DNA from 2 places in the Mediterraneibacter faecis genome. Region 2 is predicted to be linked to the other one. Evidence: riboswitches for the same ligand, from Rfam matches in the RefSeq annotation. Region 2 holds a riboswitch; the other holds the start of a gene.
The links. Region 2 has a riboswitch for lysine ahead of ACZ47Z_RS05230 (Na+/H+ antiporter NhaC family protein). Riboswitches for the same ligand answer to the same signal wherever they lie in the genome.

Region 1: linked by a shared signal. The riboswitch ahead of dapA (4-hydroxy-tetrahydrodipicolinate synthase) and the one ahead of ACZ47Z_RS05230 (Na+/H+ antiporter NhaC family protein) in region 2 are both predicted to bind lysine.

Annotation. Positions count from the first base shown of each region.
Region 1 covers NZ_AP043803.1:2,498,454-2,514,469, reverse strand. The annotation lists gene ACZ47Z_RS11785 (glycoside hydrolase family 25 protein) at 1-769, shown strand, start outside; tRNA gene ACZ47Z_RS11780 (tRNA-Trp) at 977-1,047, opposite strand; partial or broken gene ACZ47Z_RS11775 (PD-(D/E)XK nuclease domain-containing protein) at 1,099-1,410, shown strand; gene dapA (4-hydroxy-tetrahydrodipicolinate synthase) at 1,489-2,373, opposite strand; lysine riboswitch at 2,723-2,894, opposite strand; gene ACZ47Z_RS11765 (FAD binding domain-containing protein) at 3,231-4,046, shown strand; gene ACZ47Z_RS11760 ((2Fe-2S)-binding protein) at 4,048-4,542, shown strand; gene ACZ47Z_RS11755 (xanthine dehydrogenase family protein molybdopterin-binding subunit) at 4,545-6,911, shown strand; gene ACZ47Z_RS11750 (Rpn family recombination-promoting nuclease/putative transposase) at 7,199-8,191, shown strand; gene ACZ47Z_RS11745 (hypothetical protein) at 8,239-8,526, shown strand; gene ACZ47Z_RS11740 (GNAT family N-acetyltransferase) at 8,596-9,111, shown strand; gene ACZ47Z_RS11735 (glutamate-5-semialdehyde dehydrogenase) at 9,338-10,588, shown strand; gene hrcA (heat-inducible transcriptional repressor HrcA) at 10,937-11,986, shown strand; gene grpE (nucleotide exchange factor GrpE) at 12,020-12,673, shown strand; gene dnaK (molecular chaperone DnaK) at 12,722-14,593, shown strand; gene dnaJ (molecular chaperone DnaJ) at 14,743-15,951, shown strand.
Region 2 covers NZ_AP043803.1:1,104,351-1,120,366, reverse strand. The annotation lists gene tsf (translation elongation factor Ts) at 1-334, opposite strand, end outside; gene rpsB (30S ribosomal protein S2) at 478-1,227, opposite strand; gene ACZ47Z_RS05255 (AEC family transporter) at 1,495-2,439, opposite strand; gene ACZ47Z_RS05250 (ABC transporter ATP-binding protein/permease) at 2,456-6,106, opposite strand; gene ACZ47Z_RS05245 (Hpt domain-containing protein) at 6,417-6,767, opposite strand; gene ACZ47Z_RS05240 (pyridoxamine kinase) at 6,792-7,625, opposite strand; gene ACZ47Z_RS05235 (phosphoribosylaminoimidazolesuccinocarboxamide synthase) at 8,008-8,883, shown strand; gene ACZ47Z_RS05230 (Na+/H+ antiporter NhaC family protein) at 9,003-10,637, opposite strand; lysine riboswitch at 10,778-10,946, opposite strand; gene ACZ47Z_RS05225 (7beta-hydroxysteroid dehydrogenase) at 11,286-12,080, opposite strand; gene ACZ47Z_RS05220 (response regulator) at 12,291-12,992, opposite strand; gene ACZ47Z_RS05215 (ATP-binding protein) at 12,985-15,684, opposite strand; gene ACZ47Z_RS05210 (LysR family transcriptional regulator substrate-binding protein) at 15,722-16,016, opposite strand, start outside.

The sequences.
Region 1 (16,016 bases), 1.4 Mb from region 2:
GGGAACACAGAACTATGCTCCTAGATGCTGTGAAATCGTCTGCGAAGGACTTAAGGCGAATGGATATATTCCGGGAATCTACGCTTCACTGAGTTGGTTTAGCAACCATCTTGGAAGTGTACGTGGCAAGTATATTGAATGGATGGCAAGATACAAGAATCTTCCGGAAGATACATACAAGGGACAGTACGCAATTTGGCAGTATTCCTCAGATGGTTATGTAGATGGAGTCAGCGGAAGAGTAGATGTGAACCATTGCTACATGGAGTTTGGTGGAACTGTTCAGCCTGTTACACCGTCAGCACCTTCTAAGCCAGCAGAGAAGAAAGACTTAGGACAGGTCGATATTACATATCAGGCTTTCACGGATAGATGGTGGCCACCAGTAGTGAACAAGATTGATTGGGCTGGAAAAGGTGATAATGTTCCAATCAAGTGGCTTGCGATCAAAGTTAGCAAGGGAAGTATCCGTTGTCGAGTATACACAAGAAAGAGTGGTTGGCTTCCGTATCTTACATTCGGCAATAGCTATGATCTGAATGATAAAAAGAACGGAATCCTCGGAGATGGTTCAGAGATTCTTGCTATTGAGCTGTACTACATCACACCGGATGGATATAAGTACAAGATGGTTCATTACAGAGTTTCTGTTAGAGATAACTCTAACTTCTACGGTGAGCAGATCGACACGTTAAAAACCAACGGTGCAGACGGTTATGCGGGGGACAAGAAGAGATTCGTGGATAAGTTCCAGGCTTGGATTGAGTAGAAAAGATGCCCCAGAGCAGTTCGCTTTGGGGCTTTAATATTGTATCATTTTCTTCTATTTTCGTGTTGCATTTCGTGTTGCATAGTTTTCTAATATCGTATATTTTCACCATTTTATGAGAATTATTCTAATATGCTAGAATCCTAGAACCCTTGTATTTACTGGGAAAAACAAAAAACCCAGCAATCATAACGATTACTGGGCTTACAGGGGATGAGAGAATCGAACTCCCACCAAAGGTTTTGGAGACCCCTATCATACCATTTGACCAATCCCCTATTCAGTTGTCGCTTAACTCAAGCGACTTGTTAAGTATACCTTATGGAGTGATGAATGTCAAGAAAAAAATAAAGAAAATTCAAGAAATGTTTCAAGGATGGTTCTCTAATTCTGAATCAAATTATAACGCATTTATCCAAGCGATGCTTCGGGGGAATGTGAAAGAGATGAATACTTATATGAATGAAGTTGCACTAGCTACATTCAACAGTTTTGATACAGGAAGACATCCGTCAGGAAAAAGTCAGCCGGAGCGTTTCTATCATGGATTCGTTCTGGGACTTTTGGTAGAATTAAGAGATTGTTATGAAGTAAAGTCCAACAGAGAAAGCGGTTACGGGCGATATGATGTGATGTTAATACCAAGAGAAACGCCGGATCAGGCAATTATAAAAAAGGAAGAAGCGACCTCAAAATCACTTCTTCCTTTCTTTGTTCTCTTACAGAATTCCAAGATCCATCATTGCTTTTTTCAGAACTTCTTTATGTGCATCTTCCATCTCTGTCAGAGGTGCTCTAAGAGTTCCAACTTCTTTTCCCATCATGTTAAGAGCAGCCTTAACCGGGATCGGGTTCACTTCACAGAAGAGAGCATCAACCAGTGGAAGTGCATCTAACTGCATCTTGCGGCTACCTGCGATATCTCCTGAGAAAAATTTGTAGCACATGTCATGCACGTAAGCCGGAGCTACGTTGGAGAGAACGGAGATAACTCCGATTCCGCCAAGTGCGAGAAGCGGTACAACCTGATCATCATTTCCTGAGTAAAGATCAACGTTGCCATCACAAAGATGCATGATCTGTGCAACTGTGCTGATATTTCCAGATGCTTCTTTAATACCTACGATGTTCTCAACATCTTTCACAAGTGTTGCAACTGTCTGTGGCTGAAGTCCACATCCTGTACGGCTTGGTACATTGTACAGAATCGCCGGAATATTTACTTCATTACAAATTGCTGTGTAATGAGCAATCAGTCCGTTCTGTGTTGCTTTATTATAATATGGTGTAACGAGCAGAATTCCGTCAGCTCCATCTTCCTGAGCTTCTTTGGATAACTGGATCGCTGTTCTTGTACAATTAGAACCTGTTCCGGCGATGACCGGGATACGGTGGTTCACACGCTCAATTGCAAAACGGATTGTTGCTGCATGTTCTTCCTCTGTCATAGTAGCGGATTCACCTGTTGTTCCACAGATGACGATCGCATCTGTTCCGCCTGCAATCTGCTCCTCTAACATCTCATCTAATTTGTCATAATTGACCTCAAGATTCTCTTTCATCGGAGTAGCGATCGCTACACCTGCGCCTTTAAAAATTGCCATTCTTTTTATCCTCCTTCAACATGGTGAAACAAAGTATTACTGGTCACAGCAGGTTATTGGTTACTGTTCACTCCCGTGTCAATCACTTCGCTGATTGACACGGAGGATGCGTGTTTTGACTTGAATGCATCTCGCCCCATCGCCAAAGGCGATTTAAAATGGCGAGATGCGTTGCTGGTCGCACATCGTGTGAACAGTAACGGTTATTGCGCATAAGTTCCTTGTGAACGATAATTATAATAGCCATGAGCAGTAACTGTTTAATATACATCTATGCAAGAATGCGTAAACTGTAAATAAACATAAAAGAAACGGCAAGATGCGCCGTCCCAAAATATACATTATGTATAATTCAGATAGCTCTCCATCTTGCGATGACAGTCATGCCGCTATTCACGTCATGCCCAAGAACAAGAACTCAGGATTCTTACCCTTTCGGCATCTTTCCCTTTCCGATGAGTTCTTCTGTTCCTGACACATCCGTCACCTTACTTATGAAAAATGCAACCTCTATCTACGTTTCCGTGTTTAAGCAAATAATAACACCGAGGGTACAATGATGTCAACATGGTTTCTGGATTTCTTTCTTATTTATAGTACCCGGGTTATAAGTACACCTTATAAAAATTGATTATAATAAAGTATAACCGATTTTTTGACTTTTTTCTTATATATATGATATCATTAATTCGCTAGATGTGTGAATGACAAAGTTGTTTCATTTGCACTTTTTTTATGCTTGTATGTTTGTTTTTTGAAAAACAATCGCAAGAAACGACATAAGATAACAAGAGAAAATTGCGAGGATGAGAACCGCGATCCTTGGAAAAGGTATGTGGATAGGAAGGAGACCTACTGTGTTAACAATCGGTAATTACGTGAAAGTTAAGACACTGGAGGAGGCTTACGAGCTGAATCAGGCAAGAAACAGTCGTATCATGGGCGGTATGATGTGGATGAGATTAGGAAATGCAAGAGTGAAGACAATCATTGATATGTCGGAACTTGGTTTGAATGAGATTGAGGAGACAGACCATGTATTCCGCATTGGAGCAATGTGTACACTGCGCCAGCTGGAAGAGCATGAGGGGCTGAGAAAATTCTATGGGGACGGAATTGCAGAAAGCCTTCGTCATATTGTTGGAGTTCAGTTTAGAAATCAGGCAACAGTTGGAGGCAGTATCTATGGAAGATACGGATTTTCTGATGTGCTGACTGCATTACTGGCACTGGATACATTTGTGGAATTATATAATGGAGGAACTGTTCGACTTTCTGAGTTTGTAAACAGAAAAGCAGATAAGGATATTCTTGTATCCGTGATCGTCAGAAAGAGCAAGAGAAAATTCCGTTATGAATCAATTCGTCAGACAAAGACAGATTTTCCAGTACTGACATGTTCTGTCGTAACAGGAATTTACAGAGGTCAGGAGTCCTGGTTCTTTTCGGTAGGAGCAAGACCGATGAAAGCGGCATTGCTTGAAAAGCAGTGGGAGATCCCGAAAGATGCTACAGACGAGCAGCTCACAGAGTATGCAAAACGTGTGGCAGCAGAATTTACTTATGGAAGCAATATGCGCGGAAGTGCGGAGTACAGACAGCACCTTGCGGAGGTTCTGCTTCGCAGAGAGATGCGCTCAATTTTAGATGAATATAATGCGGAGGAGAAATAGGATGGAAGTACAGTTTACCCTGAATGGAAAGAAAGTAAGTACAGAGATCGCTGCAGATACAGTCCTTTTGAACCTTCTGCGTGATCTTGGATGTAAGAGTGTAAAATGTGGATGCGAGACAACAAACTGTGGTTTGTGTACAGTATGGATCGATGGAAAATCCCGCCTGTCATGTTCTGTTCTTGCAGCAAGCATTGACGGACATGAAGTGACAACACTTGAGGGTGTGGAGAAAGAAGCAGCAGAATTCGGCTCATTTCTTGCACAGGAAGGTGCGGAGCAGTGTGGATTCTGTTCCCCTGGATTCATTATGAACGTGCTCGCAATGTTTCGTGAATTGAAGAACCCTTCTATAGAAGAAATCAAAGAATATCTGGCAGGAAATCTGTGCCGCTGTACAGGATACATGGGACAGCTTCGTGCAATCCAGAAATATATGGAAGTCAGAAATACAGCAGTTAACATTACAGTAAAGAAAATGGGCGGGGAGGAGTAAGAATGGAAAGAATAGATAAAGTTCAGAATCTGATTCCTGAGAAACCGGAATTTGTCCACAGCAATCAGGAAAAAGGAGAAGCTATAGAATCCCTGAAGATTGTAAACCGTCCTGTCGTAAAGAAAGATGCTGCTGCACTTGTTACAGGAAAAAGTGTTTATACAAATGACCTTGCACCGTCAGACTGTCTGATTGTTAAAGTGATCAGAAGTCCATATGCACACGCATTAATTAAGGATATTAACACAGCACGTGCTGAGGCTGTACCTGGAATCGAATGTGTTCTTACATATAAAGATTGTCCGGATAAGAGATTTACAATGGCTGGTCAGACCTATCCGGAACCAAGTCCGTATGACCGTCTGATCCTTGACCAGAGAGTACGTTTCGTTGGAGATGCAGCTGCAATCGTGGCAGGAACTTCAGAGGAAGCAGTTAAGAAAGCGATGAAGCTTGTGAAGATCCAGTATGAGGTTCTTGAACCGGTACTTGATTTCCGTACAGCAAAGGATAATCCAATCCTTGTGCATCCGGAAGATAACTGGAGAAGCCTCTGCCCGGTTGGCGCAGACAACAAGAGAAATCTCTGTGCACATGATGTATGTGGAGATGGAGACGTAGAAGCAGTTCTTGCAAAATGTGATCACGTGATCGATCGCGTTTATCATACAAAGGCGAACCAGCAGGCGATGATGGAGACTTTCCGTACTTATACATATTTAGATGCATACGGAAGATTAAATGTCGTTTCATCTACACAGGTTCCGTTCCATGCAAGAAGAATCCTTGCTCATGCACTCGATATTCCGAAGAGCAAAGTACGTGTGATCAAGCCGAGAATCGGTGGAGGATTCGGTGCGAAGCAGACTGTAGTTTCCGAAGTTTATCCGGCACTTGTCACATGGAAGACAGGAAAACCGGCGAAGATCATTTACACAAGAGAAGAGTCTTTGATCGCTTCTTCACCGCGTCATGAGATGGAACTTCATGTACGTCTGGGAGCGGATAAAGAAGGAAATATTAAAGCAATCGATCTCTATACACTTTCCAACACTGGAGCATTTGGTGAGCACGGACCGACAACCGTAGGTCTTTCCGGTCACAAATCCATTCCACTTTATGGAAAGACAGAAGCATTTCGCTTTACATATGATGTCGTTTATACAAATGTTATGTCAGCAGGAGCTTACCGTGGATACGGAGCAACACAGGGACAGTTCGCTGTAGAATCAGCTGTAAATGAACTTGCAGAAGTTCTCGGAATGGACCCGACAGTGCTTCGTGAGAAGAACATGGTACGCCAGGGCGATAAGATGCCGGCTTATTATGGCGAAGTTACAAACAGCTGTACACTCGACAGATGTCTTGCCAGAGCAAAAGAAATGATCAACTGGGATGAAAAGTATCCATACCGTGATATGGGAAATGGAAAAGTACGCAGCGTCGGAGTTGCAATGTCCATGCAGGGATCTGGAATCTCAGCAGTAGATACAGGTGCGGTTGAAATCAAAGTAAATGATGACGGATTCTACAGTCTGATCATTGGAGCTACTGATATGGGAACAGGATGCGATACGATCCTTGCCCAGATGGCAGCAGAGTGTCTTGAATGTAAACCGGAAGAAGTTGTTGTATTCGGAGTAGATACAGACATCTCTCCATACGACTGTGGTTCATACGCATCCAGTACAACTTATGTAACAGGACAGGCAGTTGTTAAGACTTGTGAATCCCTTCGCAAGAAAATCTGCGAGCGTGGAGCAGAGTATCTCGGATGCAAGCCGGAAGATGTAGATTTCGATGGAGAATATGTAACAGAGCTGGCAACAGGAAAGCAGATTTCAAGAAGTCAGATTGGAAATAATGTAATGTGTTTCAGTAACGCACCACTTTCCGCAAGTGAAGCATTTTCCTCACCGGTATCTCCACCGCCATTCATGGTTGGTATGGCAGAAGTTGAGATCGACAAAGAGACAGGTGTACTTGAACTGATCGATTACGTAGCAGTCGTAGACTGCGGAACAGTTATAAATCCGAACCTTGCGCGTGTACAGGTGGAAGGCGGAATCGCACAGGGAATCGGTATGGCACTGTATGAAGATGTTGTATATAACGAAAAGGGAAAGAACTTCAGCAATTCCCTGATGCAGTATAAGATCCCGACTCGTCTTGATGTCGGAACAATCCGTGTTGAGTTCGAGAGCAGCTACGAGCCGACAGGACCGTTCGGAGCGAAGTCTATCGGAGAAATCGTAATCAATACACCGTCACCGGCAATCAGCAATGCAATCCAGAACGCGACAGGAGTGATCATTAGAGAACTGCCGATGACAGCGGAGAAAATTTACAGAGGAATTTCTGGGCGTTAGACTTGGAGTCGGGGAAGAATGAAGTGAAATAAGGAAGCTATCAACTACGATAACAACGAATGGAGTTGAATATCGTCGTTGATAGCTTTTTTACGTTGACATTGTTATTTTATTCTGCTATAGTAAATCCACATCAAAATCTCAGACGTATATTTTCTATATTTCATTTGTCTGAATGTGTTATCGAAAGGATAACTTTATCTCATATTCAAGGCTGTATCAGCAGGAGATTCCATTTTGATGAGTTACAAAATAACAAAAGAATAAGAAACCAGGAGGAAGCGTCTATGGGAAAAGCAGATGTTAATGTGAATATCTGGCTAAGTGAGAAGAAAAGATTTGCGAATTTATTTAATGGTGTGATTTATGGTGGAAGGCAGGTGATATTGCCAGAGGATTTGGAAGAAGTGAATCCTGTTTCATCTGTCAGTGTGAAAAATCGGACCGGGAAAACAAAAAACATGAAAAAATACCGCGATATCATTATGAAATGGCGAAATCAGGCTACACTTGTGTTACTTGCAAATGAATCACAGGATAAGGTTCATTATGCAATGCCGCACAAGGTAATGCTTTATGATGGAATGGATTACGAAACACAGATTCGGAATAATTGGAAAAACTTTAATGACCGACGAAAGCAGAATAAAAAAGCAGGTCAGTCGTTAGAGCATCTTACCGCAGGAGAATATCTGTCGCGATTTCGAAAAAAAGATCGATTGATACCGATTATTTCATTAGTCTTTTATTATGGTTCAGAACCGTGGGATGGACCTGTTGATCTGTATGATATGTTTCGGTTGGAAGGAACGAAAGAAGAGAAAGAAATTTTGGAGAAATATCTTCCCAATTATAAAATCAATCTTGTAGACGCAGAACGATTGGAAGATGTTGAAAAATTTTCGGATGATTTACAAGTGATATTAACTATGCTAAGATATAGGGACAGTAAGGAAGAACTGAAACACTATATTGATGAAAATAAAAAGTTTTTTCAGAATGTTGATTATGAAACAAGTCAGGCGATGAAAGCATTTTTGAACATGAAACAAATACCAAGTGAAACAGAGCAGAAGGAGGAGATGGTAGATATGTGTAAGGCAATACAGGAAATGTATGATGATGGAGTGAAAGATGGAATTCAGCAAGGAATAGCAGCAACTATTAGAACGTGTCAAAATTTGAATGCTTCTAGAATAGAGACGTTTAATAATGTTCGGAAAGAGTATAAATTAACAGAGGAGCAAACAGAGGAATACTTAAACACATATTGGAAGTGAGGCTGAAACAAATACCACGAAAAACAGAGCAGAATGAGGAGAAAGAGATGAACGCAGTAGAAGCTTTAGATGAATTACAGCGCAAAGCAAGACATGATGATAAATTAAGAGAACAGTTCATAAAGACAAGGGATGCAGAAGATCCTCTTGGAGGATTCTGCTCTGTATGTCGTGAGACGGGTTATGAACTTTATCCGATGGATATTGTGCAGGCGGGAGATGAATTTTATGCCGCAATGAAGCGCAGTACGAATGGTGGCGGAGAGAATTCACCGGTGCTTACAGGAGAGGATGACCCTTATGAATTGTTTTTTGCAGGACTACAAGAACTGTAAAAATAATTTTAGTGTATAAGCATTAGACATAAATGAACAGAAGTGATTACAAAATAGGAAGATTTATTGATGATAAAGATAATTCGCGTTGGAAGAGAGCGCTTACGAGAAGCGTACGAAATTGTGAATAAGGTAGACCAGGGGATGAACGTTCCGGAATGGTTTGTTGCAGAAACGTATGAAGAATTTGATTTCTGGATGAAGAAGGAACGAGGTCTTTTATATCTTGCTGTTGATGAAGAGGGCAAGGCGGGAGCTATGTTTTTCGTAATTTTACCGGGCGCTCACCCGGATAATCTGGGATATGATCTTGGAATGGAGGAAGAGAAACTGAAGCTTTGTGCTATGATGGATACGGCGGCTGTATTACCAGAGTTTCGAGGGCACTATTTACAATATAAAATGATGCAGCACGCGGAAGGTGATTTGAGACAGATGGGATATCGCTACCTGCTTTGTACGGTGCATCCGGAAAATGTTTTCAGCAGATCAAATGTCATGAAACAGGGGTATCAGAAGATGCTTACGAAGGAAAAATATGGCGGATTCTTAAGAGATATCTGGATGAAAAATATTATAGAATAAGAAAACAAACATCGGAATAAACATCTGATGTTTGTTTTCACAGAAATGCACTAATACGTTAATACGTGAAAAAGATAAAGCAAAATACTGATATAATATAGAAAAAAGAAAAGGTGTGTGGTATACTCTCGACATAGCCTCTGGCAGGATTGCAGAAATGCCGAGGCATTCCTGAATGGAAACTGATAGAGATATTTAACGGCAGGCTGATGAAAGGAGCAATAAAATGGAGACATATATGCAGATGCTTGGAAGACTTGCAAAGAGTGCATCCCGTGAGGCAGCAAAGCTTGGAACGAAGGCAAAGAACAGAGGGCTTCTCGCAGTAGCGAATGAACTTGTAGAAGAGAGAGAATTGATTTTACAGGAGAATGCAAAGGATATTGAAGCTGCGAAAGCGAAAGGCGTGAAGCAGTCTTTGATTGATCGATTGGCACTGACGGAACAGCGAATTGAAGACATGGCAGAAGGTCTGCGTCAGATTGCAGCACTTGATGATCCCATCGGAGAAGTGCTTGGCATGAAGACAAGACCGAACGGGCTTCGTATCGGAAAGAAACGCGTACCGCTTGGCGTTGTCGGAATTATCTATGAATCCAGACCGAATGTGACAGCAGATGCATTCGGACTTTGCTTCAAGACTGGAAATGCGGTAATTCTTCGCGGAGGAAGTGATGCGATCCATTCCAATCGGGCAATTACCCGTGTAATCAAGGAAGGACTCCGCAAAGAGAAGTTATCTCAGGATCTCATCCTTCTTGTGGAAGATACAAGCAGAGAAGTTGTAAATGAGATGATGAAGATGCATGGCTGGATCGACGTCCTGATCCCAAGAGGCGGAGCGGGACTCATTGCAAATGTTGTCGCAAACAGTACGGTTCCGGTAATTGAGACAGGAACCGGAAATTGTCATGTATATGTTGATGAGACAGCAGACATTAAGATGGCAACAGATATTATTGAAAATGCAAAGACACAGCGCCTTGGTGTGTGTAATGCATGTGAATCACTTGTGATTCATTCCAAGATAGCAGATGCAGCTTTGCCGAAGATTGTAACAAGACTGAAGGAACATGGTGTAGAGATACGTGGAGATGAGAGAGCACAGGCAATCAGTTCAGAGATTATTCCGGCAACAGAAGAAGACTGGGGAACAGAGTACCTGGATGCAATTATTTCTGTAAAGATTGTTGATTCCATCGATGAGGCAATCACACATATCAATACATACAATACAGGACATTCTGAATCCATTATTACAAAGGATTACGACAATGCATTGAGATTCCAGGATGAGATCGATGCGGCAGCGGTTTATGTAAATGCATCAACAAGATTTACAGATGGATTCGAATTCGGATTCGGTGCAGAGATCGGAATCAGCACACAGAAGCTTCATGCAAGAGGCCCGATGGGACTCGAAGCATTGACAACAACAAAGTATATTATCTTCGGAAACGGACAGATCAGGGGATAGTATAGATAGCAGGTTTTAAAATCCAGGTCAATTAGTGTAAGTTAAATAAACTTGTCTTTGACCTGGATTTTATGTATCATAATTCAAGTCAACTTATGATTTGGCTATAAGCTTGCCCGGAATTCACAAAATTACAATCCAAGTCAACAACATTTCTATAAAATCACATTCCCTCCCCCAAAAAGCATCCTATTAATAAAATAAGAAGAAAATAAAAAACTTATAAAAATAACAATCAGTGTTGACAAACAGAAATCGAGGTGCTATCTTAGTATCTGTAAGGTGTTAGCACTCAAAAACAAAGAGTGCTAATAACAAACAAAGATGAGAAGAAAGGGGAACACAGAGATGTCTGTAGAAGCTGAATTAAGTGAAAGAAAACTTACGATATTGAAAGCCATCATACAGAATTATCTGGAGACTGGCGAACCGGTCGGATCACGAACCCTTTCAAAATACACAGATTTGAAATTAAGTTCCGCAACGATAAGGAATGAGATGGCAGATCTGGAAGATCTTGGTTACATCTTCCAGCCACACACATCGGCAGGAAGAATTCCATCAGATAAGGGATATCGCTTTTATGTAGATCTTCTGATGGAGAACAAGGAGCAGGAGATCAGCAGACGAGAGGATGCACTTCTTGAAAAGACCGATAAGGTCGAGAAGGTACTCCAGCAGGCAGCAAAGGTTCTTGCTTCGAACACCAATTATGCGACGATGGTTTCCGCACCGGTCAACAGCCGGAACACATTGAAGTTCATTCAGCTATCACAGGTGGATGAAGAACAGATCGTAGCAGTCATCGTACTTGGTGGTAATGTGATCAAGAATAAGATCATTGAAGTTGGAGAAACCTTAAGTAATGAGAATCTGTTGAAGCTGAATATGCTTCTGAACACGACACTGAATGGATTATCCATTGATCAGATTACATTAGGTCTGATTGCCAGATTGAAAGAACAGGCTGGTATCCACAGCGAGGTTGTCGGTCATGTACTGGATGCAGTGGCAGAGATCATTCATGTAGATAATGACATGGAGATCTACACAAGCGGCGCAACGAATATTTTCAAATATCCGGAGCTTAGTGATAAGCAGAGCGCACAGGAGATCATCAGTGCATTTGAAGAGAAACAGCAGCTGGCAGATCTGGTGACAGAGACACTGGCAAGTGAGGAGAACAACGGCATACAGGTTTACATCGGAGATGAAACTCCGGTTAAGACCATGAAAGACTGCAGTGTTGTTACCGCCACATATGAGCTGGGAGAAGGTATGAAAGGAACGATTGGAATCATCGGTCCGAAGAGAATGGATTATGAACATGTCATGAAGACGCTGAAAACGCTGCAAAGTGAGTTGGATGCGATTTATAATAAAGAACCCAAAGAGTAATAATAGGAAGGTAGAAAGCTGGTGACAGAGAACATGAGCAAAGAAGATATGGTAAAAGAAGCTGTTGAAGAGGCAAAAGCAAAGGCTGCAAAAGAGCAGGCAGAAGCTGAAGAGACAGTAGAAACAGAAGATGCCCAGGGAGTTGAGGCTGAAGCGAAAGAAGCAACAGAGGAAGCAACTGAGACTGAAGGAGATTCAGAAGCAGCATCAGAAGGTAAGAAAAAGTTCTTCGGAAAGAAAGAGAAGAAGGACAAGAAAGACGAGAAGATCGAGGAACTCACAGACCGCGTTACTCGTCAGATGGCAGAGTTTGATAACTTCCGCAAGAGATCTGAGAAGGAGAAATCCCAGATGTACGAGATCGGAGCGAAAGATATCATAGAAAAGATTCTTCCGGTTGTAGACAACTTCGAGCGTGGACTTGGTTCCGTACCGGAGGAGGAGAAGAATGCTCCGTTCGTAGAAGGAATGGAGAAGATCTACAAACAGCTTATGACTACACTGGAATCCGTTGGAGTAAAACCAATCGAGGCAGTTGGTCAGGAATTCAATCCGGATTTCCACAACGCAGTGATGCATGTGGAAGATGAGGGGCTCGGTGAGAACATCATCGCAGAAGAATTCCAGAAAGGTTACATGTACCGTGAGAGTGTTGTAAGACACAGCATGGTAAAAGTAGCAAACTAATTTGATTTTTAACAAGATTCAGAGATTAGATAGAGGAGGAAATTTATCATGGGAAAAATTATTGGTATTGACCTTGGTACAACAAACAGCTGTGTAGCCGTTATGGAAGGTGGACAGCCAACAGTTATCGCGAATACAGAAGGCGCAAGAACAACACCGTCTGTTGTAGCATTTACAAAGACAGGAGAGCGTCTTGTAGGTGAGCCTGCAAAACGTCAGGCTGTAACAAACGCAGCAAGAACAATCTCATCCATCAAAAGAGAGATGGGAACAGATTATAAAGTAGATATTGACGATAAGAAATATTCTCCACAGGAGATTTCTGCAATGATCCTTCAGAAACTGAAAGCAGACGCAGAAGGATACCTTGGTGAGAAAGTAACAGAAGCTGTTATCACAGTTCCGGCTTACTTCAACGATGCTCAGCGTCAGGCTACAAAAGATGCAGGTAAGATCGCAGGACTTGATGTAAAACGTATCATCAACGAGCCTACAGCAGCTGCACTTGCTTATGGTCTTGACAACGAGAAAGAGCAGAAGATTATGGTTTACGACCTTGGTGGTGGTACATTCGACGTATCTGTTATCGAGATTGGTGATGGAGTTATCGAAGTACTTTCAACAGCCGGTAACAACAGACTTGGTGGAGATGACTTCGACCAGAAGATCACAGATTACATGCTTGCAGACTTCAAGGCAAAAGAAGGCGTAGATCTTTCTGCAGATAAGATGGCTCTTCAGAGATTAAGAGAAGCTGCAGAGAAAGCAAAGAAAGAGCTTTCAAGTGCAACAACAACAAATATTAACCTTCCGTTCATCACAGCAACAGCTGAAGGACCGAAGCATTTCGATATGAACCTTACAAGAGCTAAATTCGACGAGCTGACAAGAGACCTCGTAGAAAAAACTCAGGAACCGGTAAGACGTGCACTTTCTGACGCAGGAATCACAGCTTCCGAGCTTGGACAGGTACTTCTCGTTGGTGGATCAACACGTATTCCGGCTGTTCAGGAAGAAGTTAAGAGACTGACAGGCAAAGAGCCTAGCAAATCCCTTAACCCAGATGAGTGTGTAGCACTTGGTGCTTCCGTACAGGGTGGTAAACTTGCAGGAGATGCAGGCGCAGGAGACATCCTTCTTCTTGATGTAACTCCACTGTCACTGTCTATCGAGACAATGGGTGGTGTAGCTACAAGACTGATCGAGAGAAATACAACAATCCCGACAAAGAAGAGCCAGATCTTCTCAACAGCAGCAGATAACCAGACAGCTGTAGATATCAACGTTGTACAGGGTGAGAGACAGTTCGCAAGAGACAACAAGTCCCTCGGACAGTTCAGACTTGATGGAATCCCGCCGGCTCCACGTGGAATCCCGCAGATCGAAGTTACATTCGATATCGATGCAAATGGTATCGTAAATGTATCTGCTAAGGATCTTGGAACAGGTAAAGAGCAGCATATTACAATCACAGCAGGTTCTAATATGTCTGATGACGATATCGATAAAGCTGTAAAAGAAGCAGCTGAATTCGAGGCTCAGGATAAGAAACGTAAAGAAGCAATCGATACAAGAAACGAAGCAGACGCTATGGTATTCCAGACAGAGAAGGCAATCAAAGAGGTTGGCGACAAAGTCGATGCTACAGAGAAGGCAGCTGTAGAGGCTGACGTTCAGGCACTGAAAGATATCCTTGCAAAATCTGCTCCGGAGAACACAACAGAAGAGCAGGTAGCAGAGATCAAAGCTGCGAAGGAAAAACTGATGGAGAGCGCACAGAAACTGTTCACAAAGATGTATGAGCAGGCAGGTGCTGCAGCAGGTGCAGGTGCACAGGCTGGTCCTACACCAGAAGCTGGTCCGGCTCCGGATGGTTTCCAGGGTGATGATGTTGTAGACGGAGATTACAAAGAAGTCTAAAATATAGAAAAGATGCCGGTAAGACAGAAGAGAAACAGGCAGCAGGGCATCAGATAAATGAAGCATGAAGAGAAATTCTACGGAGCTTTGTAGCTTCGTAGAATTTCTTGAGGTTAAGAAAGAGATACAGAAAGGTTAGTATTTGTGTTATGGCAGAGGCAAAGAGAGATTATTATGAGGTGCTCGGCGTAAGCAAAGATGCAGATGATGCTACAATCAAGAAAGCATACCGCCAGCTTGCGAAGAAGTACCATCCAGATATGAATCCAGGGGATAAAGAAGCAGAAATAAAGTTCAAAGAGGCTTCCGAAGCCTATGCCGTTCTGAGTGACGCTGACAAACGTCGTCAGTATGATCAGTTCGGCCACGCTGCATTTGATGGCGGTGCCGGCGGCGGAGCAGGTGGATTCGGTGGCGGATTTAACTTCAATGGAGCAGATTTCAGCGACATTTTCGGAGATATCTTCGGAGATATGTTCGGTGGCTCCAGAAGAGGCGGCGCAAGCAATGGTCCTATGAAAGGGGCTAATATCAGAAAGAGCATCCGCATCACATTCGAGGAAGCTGTCTTCGGATGCGAGAAAGAACTGGATCTTGTACTGAAAGATCCTTGCGAAGACTGTCACGGCACAGGTGCAAAGCCTGGAACATCACCGGAGACATGTCCAAAGTGCGGTGGTAAAGGTCAGGTCGTATATACATCCCAGTCCTTCTTTGGAACCGTACAGAATGTACAAACATGTCCGAACTGCGGTGGTTCCGGTAAGATCGTGAAAGAGAAATGTCCGAAATGTGCAGGTACAGGATATACATCCAGCAGAAAGAAGATCAAAGTTACGATTCCGGCAGGTATTGATAACGGACAGAGCGTACGCATCCGTGAAAAAGGAGAACCGGGAGTTAATGGAGGACCGAGAGGAGATCTCCTCGTTGAGGTTAACGTATCCAGACATCCAATCTTCCAGAGACAGGATATGCATATCTTCTCAACCGTTGCGATTTCCTTCGCAGTGGCTACACTCGGTGGCGATGTGAAGATTCCAACTGTAGACGGAGACGTTCTCTACACAGTAAAACCGGGAACAAAGACAGATACAAAAGTACGTCTGAAAGGAAAGGGAGTTCCATCCCTTAGAAATACTCAGGTAAGAGGAGATCATTATGTAACATTAGTGATCCAGACACCGGAGAGATTAAGTGCAGAGGCGAAAGAGGCTCTGAGAAAATTCGATGAGCTCAGTGGAAATACACTTCATCAGCATGACAATCTTGCTACAAAATCTGAGAAATCAGAGAAAAAAGGCAAGAAAAAAGGATTCATGGATAAGATGAAAGAAGCCTTTGAAGATAAAGAATAAAAAGAGAATGATGAGAGCGGCAGCTGCTGACTGAGAGGTTGGTGGCTGCCGCTTTTTAGCATATC
Region 2 (16,016 bases):
TAAATGCATCAAGATCAGCTGCTTCTGAATCTACTACCTGGTTAGCAACTGCTTCTACGAATCCCTGGAACTCGTCGTTCTTTGCAACGAAGTCTGTCTCAGAGTTTACTTCTACGATTGCAGCAACTTTGTCATCTTTAACAACTGTCTTAACGATACCTTCTGCAGCGATTCTTCCAGCTTTTTTCTCAGCTTTAGCCTGTCCGTTCTTTCTAAGGAACTCTACAGCTGCGTCCATATCTCCGTTTGTCTCAGAAAGCGCTTTTTTACAGTCCATCATTCCAGCGCCTGTCATTTCTCTTAACTCTTTTACCATTCCTGCTGTGATTGCCATGATAATTTTCCTCCATTATTCATAATGTGTGTGTCACTATAAGCAGTAACATATGCTTTTCTCTATAGAACTATTTCTATAAAGTAAAATGCTTCAACCTGATAATCAGGCTGAAGCATTTTCTTTCATATCAAGAACTGATATTACTCTTCTACAGCCTCTTCAGCTTCTGCTGCTTCTGCAGCCTCCTCGTAATACTCATCCTCAGCTGCACCCTGGTTTGCTTCGATAACAGCGTCTGCCATCTTAGAAACGATCAGTTTTACAGCTCTGATTGCATCATCATTACCTGGGATTACGTAATCCAGTTCTTCTGGATCACAGTTTGTATCACAGATACCGATCAGCGGAATTCCGAGTGTGTGTGCTTCCTGTACACAGATTCTTTCTTTCTTAGGATCTACGATGAAGATAGCGTCTGGCAGTTTCTTCATGTCTTTGATTCCGCCAAGGTTCTTCTCAAGCTTTGTCCACTCTTTTTTGATTTCGATAACTTCTTTCTTCGGAAGTACTTCGAATGTTCCATCTTCTGCCATTCTCTCGATGTCTTTCAGACGTTTGATACGGCTCTGGATTGTCTTGAAGTTTGTAAGCATTCCTCCAAGCCATCTCTCGTTTACATAATACATTCCGCAACGCTCAGCCTCAGCTTTGATTGCATCCTGTGCCTGTTTCTTTGTTCCTACGAAAAGAACTGTACCGCCTTCTGCAGCGATGTCAGAAACAGCCTTATATGCATCGTCAACCATTCCTACAGATTTCTGCAGGTCGATGATGTAGATACCATTTCTCTCTGTGTAGATGTATGGAGCCATCTTAGGGTTCCATCTTCTTGTCTGATGTCCAAAATGAACACCTGCTTCCAATAACTGCTTCATTGAAATAACGCTCATGTTATTCTCCTCCATTTGGTTTTTTTCTTCCGTATGTTTTACTCTCCTTCGCAACCGGACGAAACTCCTGTCTCGACTTAGGCACCTTGGAAGGAATCCGCATACGTGTTTTTTAGCAACGTTCGTAGTATAGCATAAAACAAGGGACGTTGCAAGAACTTTTTCCCACAACGCCCCATTTTCCAACATTTTTTGTTATTGTTCGTACTATGTGCGACCAACAGCCATTTTTATCCTCCATCGCAACAAGATGTGAATTTCCTATTCCTATACCAGCTGAAACGCTTTCAGCACATACAGCCATCCTGTCAACGTGAATGCACTGAACAATGTTGTCAGCATCACTACACTTGATGATAAAACTCCTTCATGTCCCATATTCTTTGCCATAACAAAACTGCTTACTGTTGTTGCAGATCCAAGCATTACAAGGATTGCAATCAGTTCTTCCTGACGGAATCCCAGTTTCACAGCAATCGGAAGAAAAATTGCCACAAATATGATCAACTTCATAATTGTTGCTGTCACAGCCGGTTTGATCTTTCCAAGTGCTTTCCTAAAATCAAAGGTAGCTCCCATTGCCATCAGCCCCATTGGTGTAGACATTCCTCCAATACTTGTCACCGTTTTATTAAGAATTGCCGGCATTGGAATCTTGCAGGCTGACCAGATCAGACCAGCCACGATTCCAATGATGATTGGATTGGTCACGATCCCCTTTAACGTTTTCATCCATACAGCTTTATCAATTGCCTTTCGTTCCGGATGGAAAAAGGACAACACGATAACCGCCATCACATTATAAAGTGGTACACTTCCTATGATCATAAGTGGCGCCATCCCTGCATTTCCATAAATATTCTGGATAAATGCAATCCCAAGAAGTGCTGCGCTGCTCCGGTACGAAGCCTGAATAAATTCACCCTGGATGGAACGGTCTTTCCAGATGCAAGATACCAGCGCAGCAATTGTAATGCAGATAAATGTTACTACAAAGCAGAAAATCACAAACCTGATATTCCACACTTCTTTAAAATCAACTTTTGCCAGATCACCAAACAACAATACCGGCAATGGAATCAGAAAGACAAATTTATTCATCTTTGCTGCAAACTCTTCATCCATCCAGCCAAGCTTTTTGAACAGCATTCCCAGTACCATCATCAAAAAGATTGGTACGGTTGCATTCAGACTAAAAACTAAATTTTCCATTCTTCTCACCCGTGCCCTACTCTGTACGAAGTGCTGTCACAGGATCACTCTTTGCTGCTTTCTTGGATGGAATCAATCCACCAAGTAATGTAAGGACAACACTTAATAAAATCAGTATGATTGCCGGAACAATCGGCAGAACTGCATTTACCTTCGCATTATCTGCCACATTGTGAATAATCGCATTCCCAGGAATCAGAAGTAACAATGTTAGTCCGATTCCGATCACTCCTGCACAAAGTCCGATAATAAACGTTTCTGCATTAAACACCTGTGATACATTTCGCTTTGACGCACCGATTGCTCTTAATATTCCAATTTCCTTTTTCCGCTCAAGCACACTGATGTAGGTAATAACACCAATCATAATGGAAGATACCACAAGAGAAATCGCTACAAATGCAATCAACACATAACTGATCGTATCTACGATTGTTGTGACAGAGGACATTAAAGTTCCAACCACATCGGTATAAGTAATGACCTGCTCATCCTTCCCTTCTGCCTCCATCCTGCTATTATAATCGTCCAGAACCTTTACTACTTGTTCCTTTCCTTCAAAATCCTTTGGATAAATGTTAATAGCAGACGGGACTGCAAAATCTACATATCCCAGTTTCTGCAGATTACTATCATAAGAAGCCAAGCCTTTCCCACTCATTGACATCATAAGCTCCGCCAAATCATCTTCCGTCATATTCATCTGAAATACATCTGCAAATGCTGCCGGATCAATCTGCATTGCATTTCCGAGGGTGTTCTGAAGCTGCGTTCCTACGTTGGTCATCATCTGCTTCATTGCAGATTCAAGCTCTGTTGTCATCTGACTGATAATCTGTGTCATTGCAGAGGACACCTGTGTCTCAAGTGCCTGACCAATCGTATTTCCCATAGCCCCCATTGCCTGATTCATATAGTTTCCGATGATTTTTGACACCTGGCTCTCCAACTGATCCATATCGATCATTGCTGACAGACCTTCCTGAAATTGCTTCTTTCCATCATCTGTTTGCAGATAAGCCATGAAATGTTCTCCCATCTTAGACGGATCCGGAAGACCATTCTCTGAAGCATATGCCAAATAACCTTTCACAAGATCATCTGATAGTTTCTCAAGCTGTTCCGGTGTTATCTCAATCTTCGGATCTTCCGGCATAACTTCTGACATCCAATCTGAAATTATTTTCTTCGCTTCATCCGTCTGAAGATATTCCATCAAATATTCATCAAATTGATCCGGATCTGTATATCCTTTTTCCGTAATATACTGTTCGTATCCGGCCATAATATTTTTGATCAATTCCTGTATTTTCTCGGTTGTAATCGTCACAATTCCGCTTGATTTTATGATATCTTTTATATTATCAGAAATAATCTTTTTTGCTGCATCTGTCTTAAGAAATGCTGTAAAATCCTCTCCAAGACCTGAATAATCTGCCTCTGGATGTGTCTTTGCATACTTCTGATATCCCGTCAGCAGTCCACAAGCCATCTGTTTCATACCATCCGGTGATACCTTCAGATCCAGATTCGAAACGATCTCTCCCAGATTCATCTGCGGCATTCCGGAAAGATCTAAGTTCAGAGAATCTGGATTCACAAGTCCCGACAGATCCAGCGTATTACTTCCTGTCTGAAATGCTTTTGACAAATTCATAGATTCACTGAGATTTAACGAATTCCCAAAATCCAGAGAATTTCCTAAATTGTTCATCGCACTTGCGTCAAATCCCAATGCTTTCTGCAGTGCTGCTTCGTCAACCGTAAATAAAGAATCCATGGAGAATCCATTTTCACTGTCTTTCTCTCCGAATTTTTTATTTGTAAATACGTTAACATCCGGATTTGCCAGCTGCTGTTTCACAATCTCACTTTTTGCTGCCTGTTCTGCCACATGTTTCGTCAATGATGTAGGATATGCAATTCCCGGACTCAGAGATGAGGCTTTCGCATCTTCAGCGGGTTTCACAATACCAACCACTGTAAGATCTTCCCCATTCGCTACAAGTGATTTCATATAATCTTCATTATCTGTCTTATCTTTCCAGACCTGATACTGACTATCATATTCATAATACTCAGAACTGTTCACAAGCTTGAACTTTGTTCCGATAATATCATCATAAGAATAAGTTCCCAGATCATCCGGTGTAGTAACATTTTCCTCTTTCATAAAGGACTGGATCATCTCATCAAGCTCCAGCGGATCACGAAGTCCCAATGTATAAAGCATAAAATCACTCATTCCGCCATTCGAAGTCAGAACCACAACACATTCATTATATTTCTCTGGCCAACGCCCCTTTTCCACTTCATACTGATTTTCATAAAGTTTACTGCTTTCCGGCATCTCATAAAAAACATCTGTACTCATCATAGATGACATCATACTATTCGTACTTATAGAAGAACCCAACCCCATGGCTGAAAAGGATTGATCTGGATTCACCTGACGGATACTGTCTTTATTTTTTTTATAAATCTGCGGAGAAATGCTGTACTTATATTCTATAGCATTCGTATATTGTTCCACTCCACTCTTGCCAGTATCAAGATACTTCTTCAAAGCACCAAGGTCATTTGAATCCATTGTGGAAAACATATTCGTCACCATCTGAATTACTTTAACCTGATCCTTTGACTTTTCCTTTGTATCTGACTTCTCTTTGTCTGTTTTTTTATCGTCCGCAGAGGCACTGTCCATCCCGACCATCATGGATGTCAGATCAAAGCCTGTACTTTGTATCTGTAGAGGATATTCTGAAAGCGTCTCTTCCTCTACGTTCTGAATATATTGATTCACACCTGTAGATAGAGACAGAATTAATGCAATTCCGATAATTCCGATTGAGCCTGCAAATGAAGTCAGAAGCGTTCGTGCCTTCTTTGTCTTCAGATTGTTAAAACTCAAAGCTAAAGCGGTCAGAAATGACATCGAGGATTTTCCCATATTCCTGTGTTCTGCCACTCCCATCGTCGTTTCATCTACTTCAAACGGATCTGTATCTGAACGGATCACACCATCTTTTAATGTAACGATTCTTGTCGCATACTGCTCTGCAAGCTCCGGATTATGTGTAACCATAACAACCAGACGGTCTTTCGCTACTTCCTGAAGAAGATCCATGACCTGCACACTTGTATCACTGTCCAGTGCACCTGTCGGTTCATCTGCAAGCAGGATATCCGGATCGTTCACTAATGCCCGGGCAATCGCAACACGCTGCATCTGTCCTCCGGACATCTGACTTGGTCGCTTGTGAAGCTGCGCACCCAGACCAACCTTTTCAAGCGCTTCTGTCGCACGTTTCCTTCTCTCGGACTTGCCAATCCCCGAAATCGTAAGTGCCAATTCAACATTTGCCAGAACAGTCTGATGCGGAATCAGATTATAACTCTGGAAAACAAATCCTATCGTATGATTACGATAAGAATCCCAGTCTCTGTCTTTATATTTCTTCGTTGATATTCCATTGATGATCAGATCTCCGCTGTCATATCGGTCCAAACCACCAATGATATTCAGAAGCGTTGTCTTTCCCGAACCACTCGGTCCCAGAATAGCAACAAATTCATTATCTCTGAGATTCAGACTGACATCATCCAATGCTTTCTGTATCAGATTACCTGTTCGATATTCCTTGCAAATATGTTGTATCTGAAGCATGCCTTTTCTCCTTTTCCAATCACTATTCAGCCATTATTTTACTATTCTACACCCTGCTTGGATGAATTGTCATTCACTTTATAAGGATTTTTCTTGATTTCTATACATTTTTCCATAATGTGGTTAGATAATATGTAATACACGAAAGCATTGAAGGAATTTATCATGAAAACATATAAAAAACCTGTTGTTTCCGTTGATACAGGCCTTGCTGAAGGAGTATACGCTGCAAGTGGTGCAACTATAAAAACTGCCAGCAGATAAATTTCTACTGGCAGAAAAAATTTATATTTTTTCAATTGTCTACTTCTTAACATAATCCTTTAATTGCTTCTATTGTTCGGGTATATTCTCGTTCTACTTCTTCAAACATCTCTGTAGTGTTTTCTTTGATTTCTTTGTCTCGAAGCTCTTCTGTTAATGCTGAGCTGACCTCGAATAACTTTGTAAATCCAAGATTCATGCACACGCCTTTCAATGTATGTGCACTTCGGAATGCGAGTTCTGCATCCTGATTTTCAAGTCCTTCTTTTAATCCCTGGAAACTTGTATCATCCAAAAACTTCAATACAAATTTACGGACCAGTGTTTCACTTCCAAGTCTTCTCATCACATCATCATAGTTACTATCCATTACTTCATAGCATTCTTCTAAATTCATTTTTGTTTACTCCTTAATTTTCTTTTATTTCAATAGTCCCATTAATTCTTCAAAACAGACACCATCCGTCAACGGAATTTCCATTTCAATTGACTTTTGTATGCACTTCTTTATAAATGCGGATGCCTTTCGGACAGATTTTGTAAATTCCACTCCATTAACTGCATCTGCTGCAATGATTGCAGAGAAAATATCTCCCGTACCACATCTGGAATGTCCTACTTTATGTGTACGGATCATCTCGTATCCTTTGCCTTTTTCATAGCACAAGTTGGATACATACGTTTTCTGTGGAATTCCTGTAATCACAACTTTTTCTGGTCCGGTCTGCACAATCTGTTCTGCCATCTTTGCCAGCTCTCTCGTTGTCCACCGTTCCTTATACGGTGTTCCTGTCAAGATACATGCCTCTGTCACATTTGGAACAACTACATCCGCATAGCGGACTAATTGAATCATCTGTCTGCACATTTCTTCCGTATAAGTCGAATATGCCTCCCCATTGTCCCCCATCACCGGATCGATCACAGCCACTGTATTCTCGTCTCTAAAATACTGGATAAACTCACTGACAATCCGAATCTGTTCTGCTGATCCCAAAAAACCAGTACAAATTCCTTCGAACTTCAAATCCAGCTTCTTCCATTGTTCAATATATGCTTCCATATTTGATGTATAATCTGTAAAATAATAATCTTCATATGCGGTATGATTTGAAAAAATCGAGGTAGGCACTGCACAACACTGCACTTTCAGCATTGAAATAATCGGCATCTGTACCGCAATTGAGCATCTGCCAAAGCCTGTAAAGTCATTGATCAGCGCAATTTTTTTCTGTTGATTATGATTCTGCATCATTCTATTCCCTCGTTTCTTCTATATAAATAGACATACTAATTTAATTACAATATGTCATAGATGTCAATATTTCTTTTTACTATTCTCTTTCACCTTCTGTGTAACTGCCTTTTCTACTATAATAATTTCTTATTAAATAATATCTGATTTGTTTATGATACCTCAAAAACATTCTGTTTTTTTTACTTTTTATCTAACGTATTCCACAATCACTCTCTTTATTTTTCCGTTGTTTTTATACAAAAAACACAATTTTCCACATTTTTCCTTCTTCAATGATTTTTCACACCTCTCTTCCCACGTTTTCAGCCCGCTTGACAGTTTCCCCTAAAAAGTGTACGGTTACGTTGTAAATTCTAAGAAAATTCTATGAGGTGAAAAAATGCAGGAATTAAAACCAATCAAAGAAGGTAAAGTTCGTGAAATTTATGATAATGGAGACAGCTTAATCATGGTTGCTACAGACCGCATCAGCTGCTTTGACGTGATTCTCAACAATGAAGTTACAAAGAAAGGAACTGTCCTGACTCAGATGTCCAAATTCTGGTTTGATCTGACAGAAGACATTCTTCCTAACCACATGCTCTCTGTTGATGTAAAAGATATGCCGGAGTTCTTCCAGCAGGAGAAATATGATGGAAAATCTATGATGTGTAAGAAACTCGAAATGCTTCCAATCGAGTGTATCGTTCGTGGTTATATCACTGGAAGTGGCTGGGAAAGCTATAAAGAAAATGGAACTGTTTGTGGAATCGCACTTCCGGAAGGATTAAAGGAATCTGACAAACTTCCTGAACCAATCTATACACCTTCCACAAAGGCTGAAATCGGAGATCACGATGAGAACATTTCATTCGAGCAGAGCGTTGATCACCTTGAAAAATATTACCCTGGAAGAGGACGTGAACTCGCTGAGAAACTTCGCGACAACACAATTGCTCTCTATAAGAAATGTGCCGAATATGCTCTGAGCAAAGGTATCATTATTGCAGATACAAAATTTGAGTTCGGACTTGATGAAAATGGAAATATGGTAATTGGAGATGAGATGCTCACTCCTGACAGTTCCCGTTTCTGGCCTGCTGACGGTTATGAAGCCGGACATGGACAGCCATCTTTTGACAAACAGTTTGCCCGTGACTGGCTGAAAGCAAATCCAGACAACGACTGGACACTTCCACAGGAAATTGTAGATAAGACGATTGAGAAATACCTTCAGGCATATAAGATGCTGACAGGAAAAGATCTGGATAAATAAGATTTCATAAAACAAACAGGGACGAAATGAACCGCTTAACAAGCTTTTCATTTCGTCCTTTTTTACTACATTTCTGTAAAAAGAAAACGAGGATCAACTCCTCGCTTTCTCTCTGGTTTTTAGTTTGTTGTTTTCACCCTACCTGTGTGATCTTTTGTGATTGCTTTGATTGCAAGCAGAACTCCAATCTGCAGAGCAATTCCGATCACGAGACAGATGACTGCATTCTGCAAGATACCTGCGATCACATATGTAATACAGGAAACCGCTGCTACAGTCATTGCATATGGAAGCTGCGTGGATACATGATTCACATGATTACACTGCGCTCCTGCGGATGCCATGATTGTTGTATCTGAAATAGGTGAACAATGATCTCCGCAAACTGCTCCGGCCATACAAGCTGAGATTGAGATGATCATCATTGTCTCGTTCGTACCCTGGAATACTGCAACTACGATTGGAATCAGAATTCCGAATGTTCCCCAGGAAGTACCTGTTGCAAATGCAAGGAAACATCCTACAAGGAAGATGATTGCTGGGAGAAGGTTCATCAATCCGCCTGCTGCTGAATTCATTACAGAAGCTACGAATGGAGCTGCTCCGAGACTGTCTGTCATTGCTTTCAGAGTCCATGCAAATGTAAGAATCAGGATAGCCGGAACCATTGCCTTAAATCCTTCCGGAATGCAAGCCATAGAATCCGAAAAACGAAGAACTTTTCTTACTACATAAAAAACAATTGTAATTACCATTGCAAAGAAACTTCCAAGCATCAGTCCAACCGATGCATCACTTCCGGAGAAAGCCTCTACAAAGCCTGTTCCTGAGAAGAACCCACCAGAATAAATCATACCAATGACACAACATACAATAAGTGACAGAATCGGGAATACAAGATCGATTACTTTTCCTTTATTGTAAATCGCATTTTCGGATGTATTTTCAAATGGTCTGTCTCCTGTTGTAAAAAGATCCCCTTCAATCGCATTTTTCTCATGCGCCTTCATCGGACCATAATCTTCTTTTGCAAGAACCAGTGTTACCATCATTATAACTGTAAGAATTGCATAATAGTTATATGGGATTGCACGAATAAAAATTGAAAATCCATCCTCCCCTTTAACAAATCCTGTTACTGCTGCTGCCCAGGAAGAAATCGGTGCAATAATGCAGATTGGTGCTGCCGTAGCATCGATCAGATATGCAAGTTTCGCACGGGATACATTGTGGCTGTCTGTTACAGGACGCATAACGCTCCCAACTGTAAGACAGTTAAAATAATCATCAATAAAAATCAGCACTCCAAGTGCGATTGTTGCAAGCTGTGCACCCGCTCTTGTCTTGATATGCTCTTTCGCCCAGCGTCCGAATGCTGCGGAACCACCGGCTTTATTCATCATACATACCATAACACCAAGAATTACCAGAAATACCAGAATACCCATATTGTAAGAATCTGTAAGTACTCCCACTACTCCATCCTGAAATACATGTAAAATTGTAGCTTCCGGTTTAAATCCTGACCAAAATACACCTCCGATTAAAATTCCAACGAATAAGGAGCTATAAACTTCCTTTGTAATAAGTGCCAGTACGATTGCAATGACCGGCGGCACCAGAGACCAGATTGTTGCATAGAGCTGAGGTACATACTCGGCAGATGTATCTGCGGCAAATACTGTTGTTGAACTACAACACAGAATGAGCAGAGACATCAGAAACACATACCCCATTTTTCTTTTGTTTCTCATTTTCTTTTTTCCTTTCCTATAAACTTATGTTTGTTAAGTTTGTGTGTAAGCATAGTGGGTTTTGCCTGGGATTCTCTAAACGCAAAAAATGCCATAGGCACTCTCTGCTGGTGAGTCACCCATGGCATAATAATTCTAACGTCATCGATAGCTCTCCACACCTGTGACAGTCCGGCGTATCTTCTACATCCGGCCCAGGAATCATATCTGGGAATATCATTCCTTCGGCGGCTTCTCCTTTCTCTCACTGACAGTCTTCCCAAGACTCTCGTCAGCGGATACTCATATCACCGCGCCTCTATCAAACATTACTATATTATCACATTCTATTTAAAAAAGCCAGACTTATTTTATAATAATTTTCATTTAGAAAACTCCAATATTAATTTCACCGCTTTCTTTGATTTCATCTAATGTTCGATAACCCTGATTTCCTTTATCGGATGTCTTTTCGGCTCCGCATCCTGTCAAAGCAACTACTCCTAATGATGTGGCTAAAACTCCTATTCCTTAACTTCATCTTACCATATCGTTATCATTAAAGATACTTAAAGTTATATATTTCCCATAAACAAAATAGCTGTTTCCCCTACTCAGAGAAACAGCTACTATAATCACTGAAAGATGATTCATCTAAAATCTGATTTTTTAGTTGTTAGAATAGAATGAACCCATATAACGGATATATTCATCATCTGTTTTATTTGCCTGCCAATTATGAACATTTGCTTTATTGTGCTCACCTGCAATAACAGAAAGAGATTTGCCAAGATTGTCAAATGCTTCCTCTACACAAGCTTCCGGTGTCATAGCTGCCTTCATAACAGCTTCTCCTGCTGGACCGCCTGGAAGATTGCTTAACAAACTTGGTGTAATTGTTGTTCCTAACGTGATAACCTCAACGTCTACATTTGTACTCTCACATTCTGCCGCCACAGCTTCTGTCAGTTTCTTAATGTAAGATTTTCCTGCACCATACTGTGCGTTATATGGTGAACTACTGATTGCTGTCAAAGAAGACACATTGATTACAGCTCCACGATCCTGCTTTGCAAAGATTCCCATGTAATGATAGAAACATTTCAAGAATGTCATAACATTAACATTAATCATCTGCTCATGCTTCTCCCACGGAGTATCCTGCAATTTTCCAAATGTATGGAAACATGCAACATAACTCATGAATCCCATATCAAGGTCTTTTGTTGCTTCAAAAATCTTGTCAGTACAGTCGGACTGTGCAAAATCTGCACGAATAACCATGTGATCCACACCATATGTTTCGCTGATACTCTTTCCAAGCTCCTGAAGTTTCTCTTCTCTTCTTCCTACCAGGACAACACTCATTCCCTCAGATGCGATTTTCTCTGCAAATGCTTTTCCAACGCCTTCTGTTGCTCCAAGGATGATACCCCACTCACCGTATTTTTCTCTTAAGTTCATTGTTTTTTCCTCCTAATTTTTCCGATTCACAACTAAAATATACTATAGCACACCTTAAGGAAAATAACAATGTGATTTTGATATATTTTTAACAAGCTATACCAATCTGTTCGCTTACCTTATAACTTCTTTTACAGAGTGATATATTCTATTCATTATTACTTGAAAAGATATCCGCCACCTCACTGATTATAATAAATGTTGTGAAGTTCACTCAACTTTCAGCATCCGATACCCCACGCCAATGTGTGTTTGGATATATTGTGGAGAGTTCGGTTCTTTCTCGATTTTTTTACGAAGTGTCGCCATAAACACACGAAGGGAGGCAATATCATTATCCCAACTACTTCCCCAAATGCTTTGCGTAAGGAAAGTATGGGTCAGAACTTTTCCTATATTTCTTGTCAACAGGCAAAGCAACTTATATTCAATAGGTGTTAAATGCAACTCTTCTTCATTCAAATAGGCACACCCCGCAACATAATCCACACGAAGTTTTCCGTTTACAAAAACAACCGTTTCGACAGGGGATACTTTTTGCATCATCGATAACCTTCTTTGCGTGACTCGTAGTCTGGCAAGCAGTTCCTCAACAGAAAATGGCTTTGTTAAATAATCATCTGCACCAGCATCCAACGCATCAATTTTATCGGTATCTTCACTGCGAGCACTGATTACGATAATTGGCATGTTTGACCAAGTACGGATTTTTTTAATAATCTCAACACCATCCATATCAGGAAGTCCTAAATCAAGTAAAACAATGTCAGGATTGTGTGAAGATGCTTCTAAAATTGCCGATTGACCATTGGGCGCTGTCAGATATCGGTATTCGTGCGCTTTTAAGGTTGTTGTAATTAAATTTCTGACAGATGTGTCATCTTCTACAACTAATATTAGTGACTTATTCATATACTTTGACCTCCCCTGCCGGTAATGTAAATGTGAATACTGTTCCGTGCGGCAGATTATCTGAAACAGTAAGTTCTCCGCCGTGGGCGTTAATAATGGACTTGCACAAAGATAATCCGAGTCCTAAACTTCGGCGACTGTCTGCAATTTGATTTGCACCGCTGTAGAACATGTCGAATATCCGTGGCTTTATTTCATCAGCAATTCCGTTTCCGTCATCCGATATAGATACGATCGCTTGTTTTCCCCGTTTTTCTGTCCGAATAACAATATGAGAGTTTTTAGGTGTATATTTGATAGCATTATCAACAATATTGATAATCACCTGAACAATAAGCTTTGCATCCATTTTTGCAAGAAGAATTTCTTCTTTGCTTTCAACAGAAATATGATGTTCTTCACTCTTTCGGTTAATATGATGTAACGCTTCTGTAATCACGTCATCCATCAAATCTTCCGTTATACGGAGATTCAACCGTCCTTCTTCAATCCGGGTTACAGCCAGCAGGTTTTCTACAAGGTTTATCAGCCACATAGAATCATCATAAATATCCGTATATAGCTGCTTTTTTGTATCATTATCAAAGGAATCGCCATTGGACAAAAGGTTACTGGCATTACCAGAAATGGATGTCAGCGGTGTCCTCAAATCATGTGAAATAGCACGCAACAGGTTCGCTCGCAACTGTTCATTTTTTGCAAGGACAGCCGCCTCCTGTTTCTCGCGGGCATTTTTTTCATTTTCCAAAGCCAGAGCACATTCTCCGAGAATGGACAGTAGAATACTGTTTTCAAATGGATCAAGAGGTATTTCCCCCATCACGATTCCAACAACTCCATATACCATACTGCTACTGCGAACAGCAAGGTACAGGCATTTTGCATTGGAAAGCGTTCCTGTTGTGGATCCGGCACGTTTATTGTTTTTCAATACCCAGCCGGCAACGGCCTTTTCATTTTCGGAAATACATGATTCCAAATTTTCCTCAGTTACAGAAAAAATATGCGGCGTATCCAACACTTCGCCATCAGCTAAATAAAAAACGATATCTTTTCCCAAGAGTTTAATGAGCTGATTTGAAGTTGTGGATACAATTTCATTTTTATCTTTTGCCTGTTGCAATAGCTGGCTTGTATCAAATAACACTTTGGTACGGTAAGCAGATTGTGCCGCCTGTTTTGCTTGATTTTTAATCCGTATAGCAAGAGAACCGGTTAAAAATGCCGCCAAAAACATGATAATAAAGGTAACAGGATAACCCTGATCATACGCCTGCAAGGTAAATTGGGGTTCCGTAAACAGGAAATTAAAAATCAAAACACTTACAATCGAGGAAATTAGGCTGTATACCTGATGTTTCGTGATGACAGCGGTGACAAGAACGCCTAAAACAAAAACAGTAATAATATTTGCTTCGCCAAATCCAAGATTATGGAAAATCATTCCGACTAAACTGGATAAAATCAGAATCGCAGTAGATTTTAATGTATCAGTGGCAGAGAAGACGATATGGTTCTTTTTCCTGCCCCCTCTTAACTGATACACTGCAGCATTAGAAACCGTATCCGGAATAATATGCACATCCAAGTTAGGGGCATAATCAATCAGTTTTTCTGTCAGTGTCGGTTTGCTGAGCAAATGCCGTTTTGTAGCAGAACTTCGCCCGATCACAATCTTTGACGCACCGGACAAACGGGCAAATTCCGCAATCTGAAACGGAATATCTTCTCCATAAACTGTTTCAATTTTTGCCCCAAGCTGCTCAGCAAGACGAACATTTGAACGAAGGCGTTTTATATTGTCCTCGCTCATCACTGAAAAATCCGGTGTTTCTACAAACAGAGCCGTAAACTTTCCTTTGAAAGCAGAAGCCATTCTTGCGGCGGTACGGATAATTTTTGCATTAGATGGAGAAGAAGATAGACAAACAAGAATATGTTCGTCTGTATGATAATCTCCGTGATTTTTAATGCGGGCATTTTCTGTGAGGATATTCACCCTATCCGCACATCGCCGCAGTGCAATCTCCCGAAGAGCTGTCAAATTTTCTATTGTGAAAAAATTTTCTACCACCTGTTTTGCCTGGGTCTGTCTGTATACATTTCCTGTATTCAAACGGTCAATCAAATCCTGTGGTTCAATATCCATTAATTTAACCTGATCTGCATTATCAAACAGAGAATCCGGAATGCGTTCCTGTACAACAATCTCCGTAATGGATGAAACTGTATCACAAAGACTTTCAATATGCTGAACATTGACAGTCGTATAGACATCAATCCCTGCATTCAAAAGTTCCTTAATGTCCTGATACCGTTTTGCATGACGGCATCCTTCGGCATTCGTATGAGCAAGTTCATCCACAAGAATAAGCTGTGGTTTTCTTTTCAGTGCCATGTCAATGTCGAATTCGTTCAGTATCATACCATTATAGAGAACTTCTCTTGTAGGAAGAACTTCTAAGCCATTCAAAAGAGCTGCTGTTTTGGGGCGTGCGTGGGGTTCTATATAACCGGCTACCACGTCAATTCCCTGCTGTTTTGCCATATGAGCCGCTTCCAACATGGCGTAGGTTTTACCCACACCAGCTGCATATCCGAAAAAGATTTTCAAATGTCCTTTATTCCGATTTTCTTCATCGGCTTGGATTGCCTTTAATAACTGATCCGGATTGTGTCTGTTTTCGCCCATACGGTCACCTCCCTGTGCAAAAAACATTATATAAAGATTATACCACCTTTTCTTCTTTTTTTCCATTCGGGCGTGTAGCCGAAAACAGAAAAGGCTCCGAAAAATCATGCAATTTTTCTACAAATGAACCTTCCATACAATTACTGTTATTTTGCCATATCACTCTCACTGGTTTCTCAATCGTGTTGATTGGATGTACCGCAATGTCTATAGAGTCTGGAGTAATGACGCTTTGCTTTATTTGAAAGGATAAGGAACAATACTTATCTTTCAAAATATCATTGGATTCCTCTATTATAAAGCCAAAATCAAGTTTATTATTTCCTATCCCA